2 regions of the Sphaerisporangium sp. NPDC051011 genome follow, and region 2 is predicted to be linked to the other one. Evidence: predicted binding sites of a transcription regulator. Region 2 holds the regulator's gene; the other holds the start of a gene.

Region 1 (4,692 bases), on a different contig from region 2:
GGCTCGGCGGGCTGTGTCCAAGGCTCGTCGGGCTGTGTCCGGGGTTCTGCCGAGTCGTCACGAGAGTCGGCCGGATCCTGGAAGCGGCCCTTCGCCTCCGGGCGAAGCCGTACTTGCTCGCCGGAGGGGTCACCGCTCTCACGCCGAAAATCCCCGAACTCGGGCGAGGACTCCCCCGGCTGCGGCCAAGCCACCCCCGCCTCGTCGTACAAACCCTCCGACCCATGATGAGAGCCGCCAGATTCCCCCCAGTCAGAACCGGACTCTTGCCGGCCAAAAGAGGAATCGGCATGGTTGTTCCGCCAGTCCTCGGGTTGCGCTCCCTCTTGTTGCGCTACCTCGGCGTGCCGGTCTTGCAGGGGTTCGGGTGGGGATTGGTCAGGTTGGGAATCTTTGGGTTGGAGTCCTTCGGGCTGGTGGGGAGGTTCTGTCGGGGTTTGGCGGAGGCTTCTTGGTTGCCAGCGTGTCGCACCTGGGTCCCAGGGGAACTTCGCCTGCTCTCGCCCAGGGTCGTCCGGCTTGCGGCGGAAGAACTCGTGAGTCTTCGACTCGTCCCAGGGAGCCGGGGTCAGAAAATCGGGACTCGGCCTGCCTTGGGTTCCCTGCGGCCTGCCTTGGGATCCGTGCGGCGAGCCTTGGGCGTCCTGCGGCCGGGCCCAGGTTCCCCGGGACCGGGCCTGATTTCCCTGCGGCCTGGCCTGGGTTCCCTGGGATCCGGCCCCCTGGGCGCCCGGGGATCGGTCTCGGGGATCTTGGAGCTGAGGGTCTTCCTCGGACGAGCGGGAGCGACGGTTTCGGTTCTGGGCGCGGCGTGGGCGGGAGCCGGTGCGTGAGGCCGGGTCCGGGGAGTCCTCTTCGATCCAGGCTCCCCAGTCCCCCGGCCTCACGCGGCCAGGGGACTCATCGCTGGCAGGCATGGGAGATCAGCTCGATCAGACGTCACCCGGCTTGGGAGCCTTGGCTCCACGGCCTGCGGCCGCCGGAGCCGACGCCGCCGCACCGCGCCCGGCGGCCACCGGAGCGGGCCCGGCCGCCGACGGAGCCGCGGGAGCCTCGGCGGGAGTGTCGAGGCGGGGCCCGACGCCGAGCTTTTCCTTGATCTTCTTCTCGATCTCGTTGGCGATGTCGGGGTTGTTCTTCAGGAAGTTGCGGGCGTTCTCCTTGCCCTGCCCGAGCTGGTCGCCCTCGTAGGTGTACCAGGCGCCGGCCTTGCGGACGAAGCCCTGCTCGACGCCCATGTCGATCAGGCCGCCCTCGCGGGAGATGCCGATGCCGTAAAGGATGTCGAAGTCGGCCTGGCGGAAGGGCGGGGCCATCTTGTTCTTCACGACCTTGACCCGGGTGCGGTTGCCGACCGGCTCGGTGCCGTCCTTCAAGGTCTCGATGCGGCGGACGTCCAGACGCACGGACGCGTAGAACTTGAGCGCCTTGCCACCCGTCGTGGTCTCGGGCGAGCCGAACATCACGCCGATCTTCTCGCGGAGCTGGTTGATGAAGATGGCGGTGGTGCCGGTGTTGTTGAGCGCGCCGGCCACCTTGCGCAGGGCCTGGGACATGAGGCGGGCCTGGAGGCCGACGTGGCTGTCGCCCATCTCGCCCTCGATCTCGGCCTTGGGCACGAGGGCCGCGACCGAGTCGATGACCAACAGGTCGATGGCACCGGAGCGGATCAGCATGTCGGCGATCTCCAGCGCCTGCTCACCGGTGTCCGGCTGGGAGACCAGCAGCGCGTCGGTGTCGACGCCGAGCTTTCTCGCGTACTCGGGGTCGAGGGCGTGCTCGGCGTCGATGAAGGCGGCGATGCCGCCCGCGCGCTGCGCGTTGGCGACGGCGTGGAGCGAGACGGTGGTCTTACCGCTGGACTCGGGGCCGTAGATCTCGACGATGCGGCCGCGGGGATAGCCGCCGATGCCGAGCGCGACGTCGAGTGCGATGGCCCCCGTGGGGATCACCTCGATGGGGGCTCGTGCGTCATCGCCGAGGCGCATGACAGAACCCTTGCCGAACTGCCGCTCGATTTGAGCGAGAGCAGTCTCAAGGGCCTTCTCGCGGTCGTTGGCTGCCATGGAGTGCCCCCTGGAGGGTGTGTCGAAGGTCTTTTTCCGTCGCTGGCAAGCTACGGGGTGCCACCGACATTTTCGCGGAGCGGGCCCACGGACGTCGGCAAGTTCAATATAGCCGAACGATTGTTCGATCTCTGCTTGACGCGGCGAACACTTCGTGCCAGGCCGCGGGCCGGGTCAGCGAAGGCGCGAGTCCACGTCGGTCACGCCGCACACGGCGTGCCAGACCTCCTTGGCGGCCACTCCTTCGTCGAGCGCCTGGGTCACCGTCCGGCCGCCCAACTCGGCGATCACATAGTCACGCGCCCAGGACTCGGCGTACTTCTCACCGAAGTGGCGGTTCATCCGGTTCCAGAAGTCCGTCAAGCGCATGCTCCCCAGTATGGTCCCCACCCGGGGCGATCGGACCACCGCCGCGCTATCAGGAGAAACGGGTCACCAGGTAACCGGCAGGGGCACCGGCCCCCGGACGACCATCCCGCTCTTCCAGCGCGGCGGCTCGCCGATTGACGGCTCGAACACCATTCGCCGCCCGATCCGCCGGGGACGGGCGGCGGCGATTTTTGTCGGTGGCGGGTTGCATGATGAGGGCATGACCGGATCCGCGCTCGACCACTTCAGCCCTGTGACCAGGCAATGGTTCACCGGTGCCTTCGCCGCGCCCACGGCCGCGCAGGAAGGGGCGTGGCGGTCGATCGCGCGCGGAGAGAACACTCTGGTGGTCGCCCCGACCGGCTCTGGCAAGACACTCGCCGCCTTCCTGTGGTCCCTCGACCGCCTGGCCGCCGAGCGGGCCGCGGAGGCGCCCGCGGAAGGCGAGGCCGAGCCGGCCGCCGAGCCCAAGGGCCGCGGGAAGGGAAGGCCCCGGCCCCCGCGCCGCTGCCGGGTCGTCTACGTCTCCCCTCTCAAGGCGCTGGCCGTCGACATCGAGCGCAACCTGCGCGCCCCGCTGGCCGGGCTCAAGCAGACCGCCCGCCGCATAGACCTGCCCGTGCCCGAGATCTCGGTCGCCGTGCGTTCGGGCGACACCTCGGCCGAAGACCGGCGCCGCTTCGCCGCGCACCCGGCCGACATCCTGATCACCACGCCCGAGTCGCTCTATCTAATGGTCACCAGCCAGGCCCGCGAGGCGTTGCGCGGGGTCGAGACCGTCATCGTCGACGAGGTGCACGCGGTGGCCGCCTCCAAGCGCGGCGCCCACCTCGCGCTCACCCTCGAACGGCTCGACGCGCTGCTGCCCTCCCCCGCGCAGCGGGTCGGCCTGTCGGCCACCGTGCGTCCCGTGAGCGAGGTGGCGGCGTTCCTCGGCGGCCCCCGGCCGACGACGGTCGTGCAGCCGCCGTCGGAGAAGGTCATCGAGGTCGACGTCGTCGTCCCCGTCGAGGACATGACCGAGCTCGACCCGGCCCCGCGCCGGTCTCCCGGGCTCGACGGCGAGGAGGCCCCCTGGCAGCCGGAGCCCGCGCCCCGGCGGTCGATCTGGCCTCACGTCGAAGACCACCTGCTCGGCCTGATCGGCTCCCATCGCTCGACGATCGTGTTCGCCAACTCGCGCCGCCTGGCCGAGCGGCTGTGCGCGCGGCTCAACGAGCTGGCGCTGGAACGCGCCATGGGCGAGGGGAACGGCCAGGGCGGCCCGCCTGCCTCCTCCGCGCCCGCGCAGGTCATGGCGCAGGCCGGGTCCGCCAAGGGTGCGATCCCCGAGATCGTCCGCGCCCATCACGGCTCGGTGTCCAAGGAGGAACGGTCGCAGATCGAGGAGGCCCTGAAGTCCGGGCGCCTGCCCGCCGTGGTCGCGACCTCCAGCCTGGAGCTCGGCATCGACATGGGCTCGGTCGATCTGGTGGCCTGCGTCGAGGCGCCGCCCAGCGTGGCCAGCGGGCTCCAGCGCATCGGCCGGGCGGGCCACCAGGTCGGCGCGGTGTCCAAGGGCGTGATCTTCCCCAAGTACCGCGGCGATCTTGTCCAGACGGCGGTGGTGTCCGAGCGCATGAAGGCCGGCCAGATCGAAGAGATGCGCTACCCGCGCAACCCTCTGGACGTGCTGGCCCAGCAGATCGTGGCGATGTGCGCGCTCGACGAGTGGACGGTCGACGAACTCGAGACCGTGATCAGGCGGGCCGCTCCCTACACCACCCTGCCCAGGAGCGCCCTGGAGGCCACGCTCGACATGCTGGCAGGCCGTTATCCGAGCGAGGAGTTCGCCGAACTGCGCCCGCGCATCGTGTGGGATCGCGTGACCGGCCGCGTCACCGGCCGTCCCGGCGCCCAGCGCCTGGCGGTGACCAACGCCGGCACGATTCCCGACCGCGGCATGTTCGGCGTCTTCCTGGCCGGCGGCGACACCGGGCGAGGTGGGCGCCGGGTCGGCGAGTTGGACGAAGAGATGGTGTACGAGTCCCGGGTGGGCGACGTCTTCCTGCTCGGCGCGACCTCCTGGCGCATCGAGGACATCACCGCCGATCGCGTGCTGGTCTCCCCCGCCCCCGGGCAGCCGGGCAAGCTGCCCTTCTGGCATGGCGACACGCCCGGCAGGCCCGCCGAGCTCGGCCGGGCGCTCGGCGCGTTCCTGCGCGCGCTCTCGCGGGGCGAGACGAGCCGCCTCGCCGAGGCCGGGCTGGACGCCTTC
Region 2 (4,692 bases):
TCTTGGCGGGCCGCGTCGGCCGAGCTGAGACCGGTCGCCGCGGCTGCCCCTCGTGGACACGGGGGGTTTTTTATTGGTCGAGCCATCCACGCCGAGTCAACCGAGGGACATGGGCCGTGAGTGACGAGCAGTACGATCCGCAGGCGCTGCAGGCGAAGTGGCAGTCGCGGTGGGAGGAACTGGACCCCTACCGGGCAGGTGAGGACGCCGCCGACGAGCGTTCCCGCAAATACCTGCTCGACATGTTCCCCTACCCCTCGGGCGACCTGCACATGGGCCACGGCGAGGTCTTCGCCCTGGCCGACGTCGTCGCCCGCTACTGGATCCAGCGCGGCTACAACGTCCTGCACCCCATCGGCTGGGACTCCTTCGGCCTGCCCGCCGAGAACGCCGCGATCAAGCGCAACGCCCACCCCGCCGAGTGGACGTACGCCAACATCGAGACCCAGGCCACCTCGTTCCGGCGGTACGGCATCTCCTTCGACTGGTCCCGCCGCCTGCACACCAGCGACCCCGAGTACTACCGCTGGAACCAGTGGCTGTTCAACCGCTTCTACGAGCGCGGCCTGGCCTACCGCAAGGGCGGCCTGGTCAACTGGTGCCCCAAGGACCAGACCGTTCTGGCCAACGAGCAGGTCGTCGCCGGGCGCTGCGAGCGCTGCGGCACCGAGGTCGTGCGCCGCGAGCTGACCCAGTGGTACTTCCGCATCACCGACTACGCCGACCGCCTGCTGGACGACATGGCCCAGCTGGAGGGCGGCTGGCCGGAGCGCGTGCTGACCATGCAGCGCAACTGGATCGGCCGCTCTGAGGGCGCCGACGTCCGGTTCCGCGTCGAGGGCCGCGACGAGCCCGTCACCGTCTACACCACCCGCCCCGACACGCTGTACGGCGCGACGTTCTTCGTCGTCGCCGCCGACGCGCCGCTGGCCGAAGAGGTCTGCGCGCCCGAGCAGCTGCCGGCGCTGGAGGCCTACCGCGCCGAGGTCGCCAAGCTGAGCGACATCGAGCGCCTGGCCACCGACAAGGAGAAGACCGGCGTCTTCCTGGGGACGTACGCCGTCAACCCGGTCAACGGCGAGCGCATCCCGGTCTGGGCGGCCGACTATGTCCTGTCCGACTACGGCCACGGCGCGATCATGGCCGTCCCCGCTCACGACCAGCGCGACCTGGACTTCGCGCTGAAGTTCGAGCTGCCCGTGCAGGTCGTCGTCCATACCGGACTGGCCGACCCGGGCGAGACCGGCGTCGCGACCCCCGGCGAGGGCACGCTGGTCAACTCCGGCCCGCTGGACGGCCTGTCCAAGGTCGAGGCCATCGCCCGCATCACCGAGATCCTGCGCGAGCGCGAGACCGGCGACGCGGCCGTCAACTACCGCCTGCGCGACTGGCTGCTGTCGCGCCAGCGGTTCTGGGGCACCCCGATCCCGATCATCCACTGCCCCGACTGCGGCGAGGTCCCCGTCCCGGACGACCAGCTGCCGGTCACGCTGCCCGACCTGCGCGGCGAGGCGCTGGCCCCGAAGGGCGTCTCCCCGCTGGCCGGCGCCACCGACTGGGTCAACGTCGAGTGCCCGAAGTGCGCGGGCCCCGCCCAGCGCGACACCGACACGATGGACACCTTCGTCGACTCCTCGTGGTACTTCCTGCGGTACTGCTCGCCCCGCTTCGAGGACGGCCCGTTCGACGTCGAGCGGGTGCGGCGCTGGGGGCCGATCGACCAGTACGTCGGCGGCGTCGAGCACGCCGTGCTGCACCTGCTGTACTCGCGGTTCTTCACCAAGGTCCTGCACGACATGGGCATGGTCGACTTCACCGAGCCGTTCCTGCGCCTGCTGAACCAGGGCCAGGTGATCAACCAGGGCAAGGCGATGTCCAAGTCCCTGGGCAACGGCGTCGACCTGGGCGAGCAGATCGACAGCTTCGGCGTGGACGCCGTCCGCCTGACCATGGTGTTCGCCGGCCCGCCCGAGGACGACATCGACTGGGCCGACCTGTCGGCGGCCGCCTCGCAGAAGTTCCTGGCCCGGGCCTTCCGCGTCATGGCCGAGGCGGGCGCCGCCTCCGCGCCCGGCGTGGACGCCGTCACCGGCGACCTGGAGCTGCGCAAGGTCACGCACAGGACGATCGACGAGGTCACCCGCCTGATCGAGTCCCACCGCTTCAACGTCGCCGTGGCCCGCATGATGGAGCTGACCTCCGCCGCGCGCAAGGCCATCGACTCCGGTCCCGGCGCCGCCGATCCGGCCGTGCGCGAGGCCGCCGAGGCCCTGGCGGTCATGCTGTCGCTGGTCGCGCCGTACTGCGCCGAGGGAGGCTGGGAGCGCCTCGGGCACGGCCCCACGGTGGCGCACGGCGGGTGGCCGGCGGCCGACCCGGCGCTGCTGGTGCAGGAGTCGGTCACGTGCGTCGTGCAGGTCGCGGGCAAGGTGAGGGACCGGCTGGAGGTCTCGCCGTCGATCTCGGCGGACGAGCTGGAGGCGCTGGCCCTGGGGTCGGAGAAGGTGCGGGCCTACCTGTCCGGTGACCCCCGCAAGGTCATCGTGCGGGCGCCCAAGCTGGTCAACATCGTCCCCTGAGCGGATCGGACGTCATCGGCGAACCGTCCGGGCTATCGGACGGTCCTGGGACGGGACGGTCTGAGCCGCCACGGCTTCCTGGCGCGAAACGAGCTGAACCCGCCTGAGCGGTCACCTCTGGGTGACGCTCAGGCGGGTTCGTGACGCGGCGGCCGGGGAGCGCGCGGGTCGCCGGGAGCGGGACACGGCGGCATGCGGTGGCCGGCTCCTCGAAGGCCCTGGTGCGGAGCGTGCCGGAAGGCAGGGTCAGAGCTTGCGGAGGACCGCCGTTACCTTGCCGAGCACGGTGGCCTCGTCGCCCGGGATCGGGTCGTAGTTCGGGTTGTGGGGCACCAGCCAGATGTGGCCGTCCTTGCGCTTGAACGTCTTGACGGTGGCCTCGCCGTCGATCATGGCGGCGACGATGTCGCCGTTGTCGGCCACCGGCTGCTGGCGCACGACCACCCAGTCGCCGTCGGCGATGGCGGCGTCGATCATCGAGTCGCCGGCGACCTGGAGCAGGAACAGCGTGCCCTCGCCCACGAGCTGCCTGGGCAGCGCGTAGACGTCCTCGACGCGCTCCTCGGCCAGGATCGGGCCACCGGCGGCGATGCGGCCCACCAGCGGCACGAACGCGGCCGTCGGGCGGTTCACCAGCGGCTCCTCCTCGCCCGGGCCGACCGGGTCGACCCACAGCGCGGGCTCGCCCGGCAGACGGACCTCCAGCGCCCGCGGCCGGTGCGGGTCGCGGCGAAGATAGCCCTTGCGCTGCAACGCGGTGAGCTGGTGGGAAACGCTCGACGTGCTGGTGAGCTGGACCGCCTCGCCGATCTCGCGCATCGACGGGGGATAGCCGCGCTGCTGCACGGAATCGCGGATCACTTCAAGGATCTTGCGTTGCCGCGGGGTGAGGCCCAGGGAGTCACGCCTGCGCACCGCAAGGTCGGTGACGACCGTGCCCGTCTCTTCCTGCTCGCTCATGTTCAACTCCTCATCGCCGGGCGCCCGTGGGACGCTCCGCCACGTCACGCCATGCCCGCCCGGCCGGCTCCCCGTCCGTATTCCCGACGTCGCACACAGCGACAATATCGCCGTTGAAGATCGTCATCAAACAACTGTTCGAGAGATTACGAACTCTGTGGCCGGCCGACGCACGACATCGTACGGGAGTTCGATCGATATCGTGTTCGACTTTCGTGATCTTATGCCCGCGAGGCCGGAAAGTCGATCAGGTGAGCGATCTCGCGCGCGAGATCCGTCCGGAGGCCCGCGTCCGGCCGCCGACTCTGGGCTGGGGCGCGACACGCCGGGGCGCGGCCGTTCGCCCTGATCGGCGGCCGGTTTCCGGTCGGGCGGCTCGCCAACTTGCGTTCATGGGTGCGTCACTCCTACGGTTGGACCACAACATCTAGTACTTACACCGTTGTCGGTCACCCATAGGTTGTGTTTCCGTCGGCGTACTGCGGGCATCCGCAGTGCGTGCGCGAGCCTATTCCGGTTAATCCGGAAAGGGCTCGCGAGCGTGGGGCGAATACGGAAACCTGGGGCGGACTTTCCCCGAGCTCGACCCTCGGACCTCCCCATTCGCGGGGCCGTCGACCGGGTAACTAGTGGGAAACGCGAGAAAAGAGAGGCGACACGTGCATTGTCCTTTCTGTCGCCACCCGGATACCCGGGTGATCGACAGCCGGTCGACCGAGGACGGCGCGGCGATCCGGCGGCGCCGCACGTGTCCCGAATGCGGGCGCAGGTTCACCACCCAGGAGACGGTGTTGCTGATGGTGAGCAAACGCAGCGGCGTGACCGAGGCGTTCTCACGGGACAAGGTGATCGCCGGCGTCCGCCGCGCCTGCCAGGGGCGCCCCGTCAGCGAGGACTCGCTGGCCCAGCTCGGCCAGCGCGTCGAAGAGAGCATCCGGGCCACGGGCTCGGCCGAGATCGCCTCCCACCAGGTCGGGCTGGCGATCCTCGGCCCGCTGCGTGAGCTGGACGAAGTGGCCTACCTGCGGTTCGCCTCCGTCTACCGGGGCTTCGAGACCCTCGCCGATTTCGAGGAAGAGATCGAGCAGCTCCGCGCCTCCCGGGGCGCCGGACAAGACTGAACACTTCAGAGACGACCAACACACCAGGCGGG

The links. Region 2 encodes LexA, which represses DNA repair genes until DNA is damaged. Its sites were predicted from a motif close to TCGAACANNTGTTCGA; they were not measured.
Region 1: the regulator LexA is predicted to act here: its motif matches at 2,179-2,194, upstream of recA (recombinase RecA).

The regions. Positions count from the first base shown of each region.
Region 1 is NZ_JBFAGG010000007.1:131,911-136,602, reverse strand. It holds gene recA (recombinase RecA) at 933-2,066, opposite strand; gene AB0H21_RS17985 (DUF3046 domain-containing protein) at 2,241-2,435, opposite strand; gene AB0H21_RS17980 (ATP-dependent helicase) at 2,656-4,692, shown strand, end outside.
Region 2 is NZ_JBFAGG010000001.1:879,718-884,409, reverse strand. It holds gene leuS (leucine--tRNA ligase) at 117-2,579, shown strand; gene lexA (transcriptional repressor LexA) at 2,826-3,539, opposite strand; gene nrdR (transcriptional regulator NrdR) at 4,199-4,660, shown strand.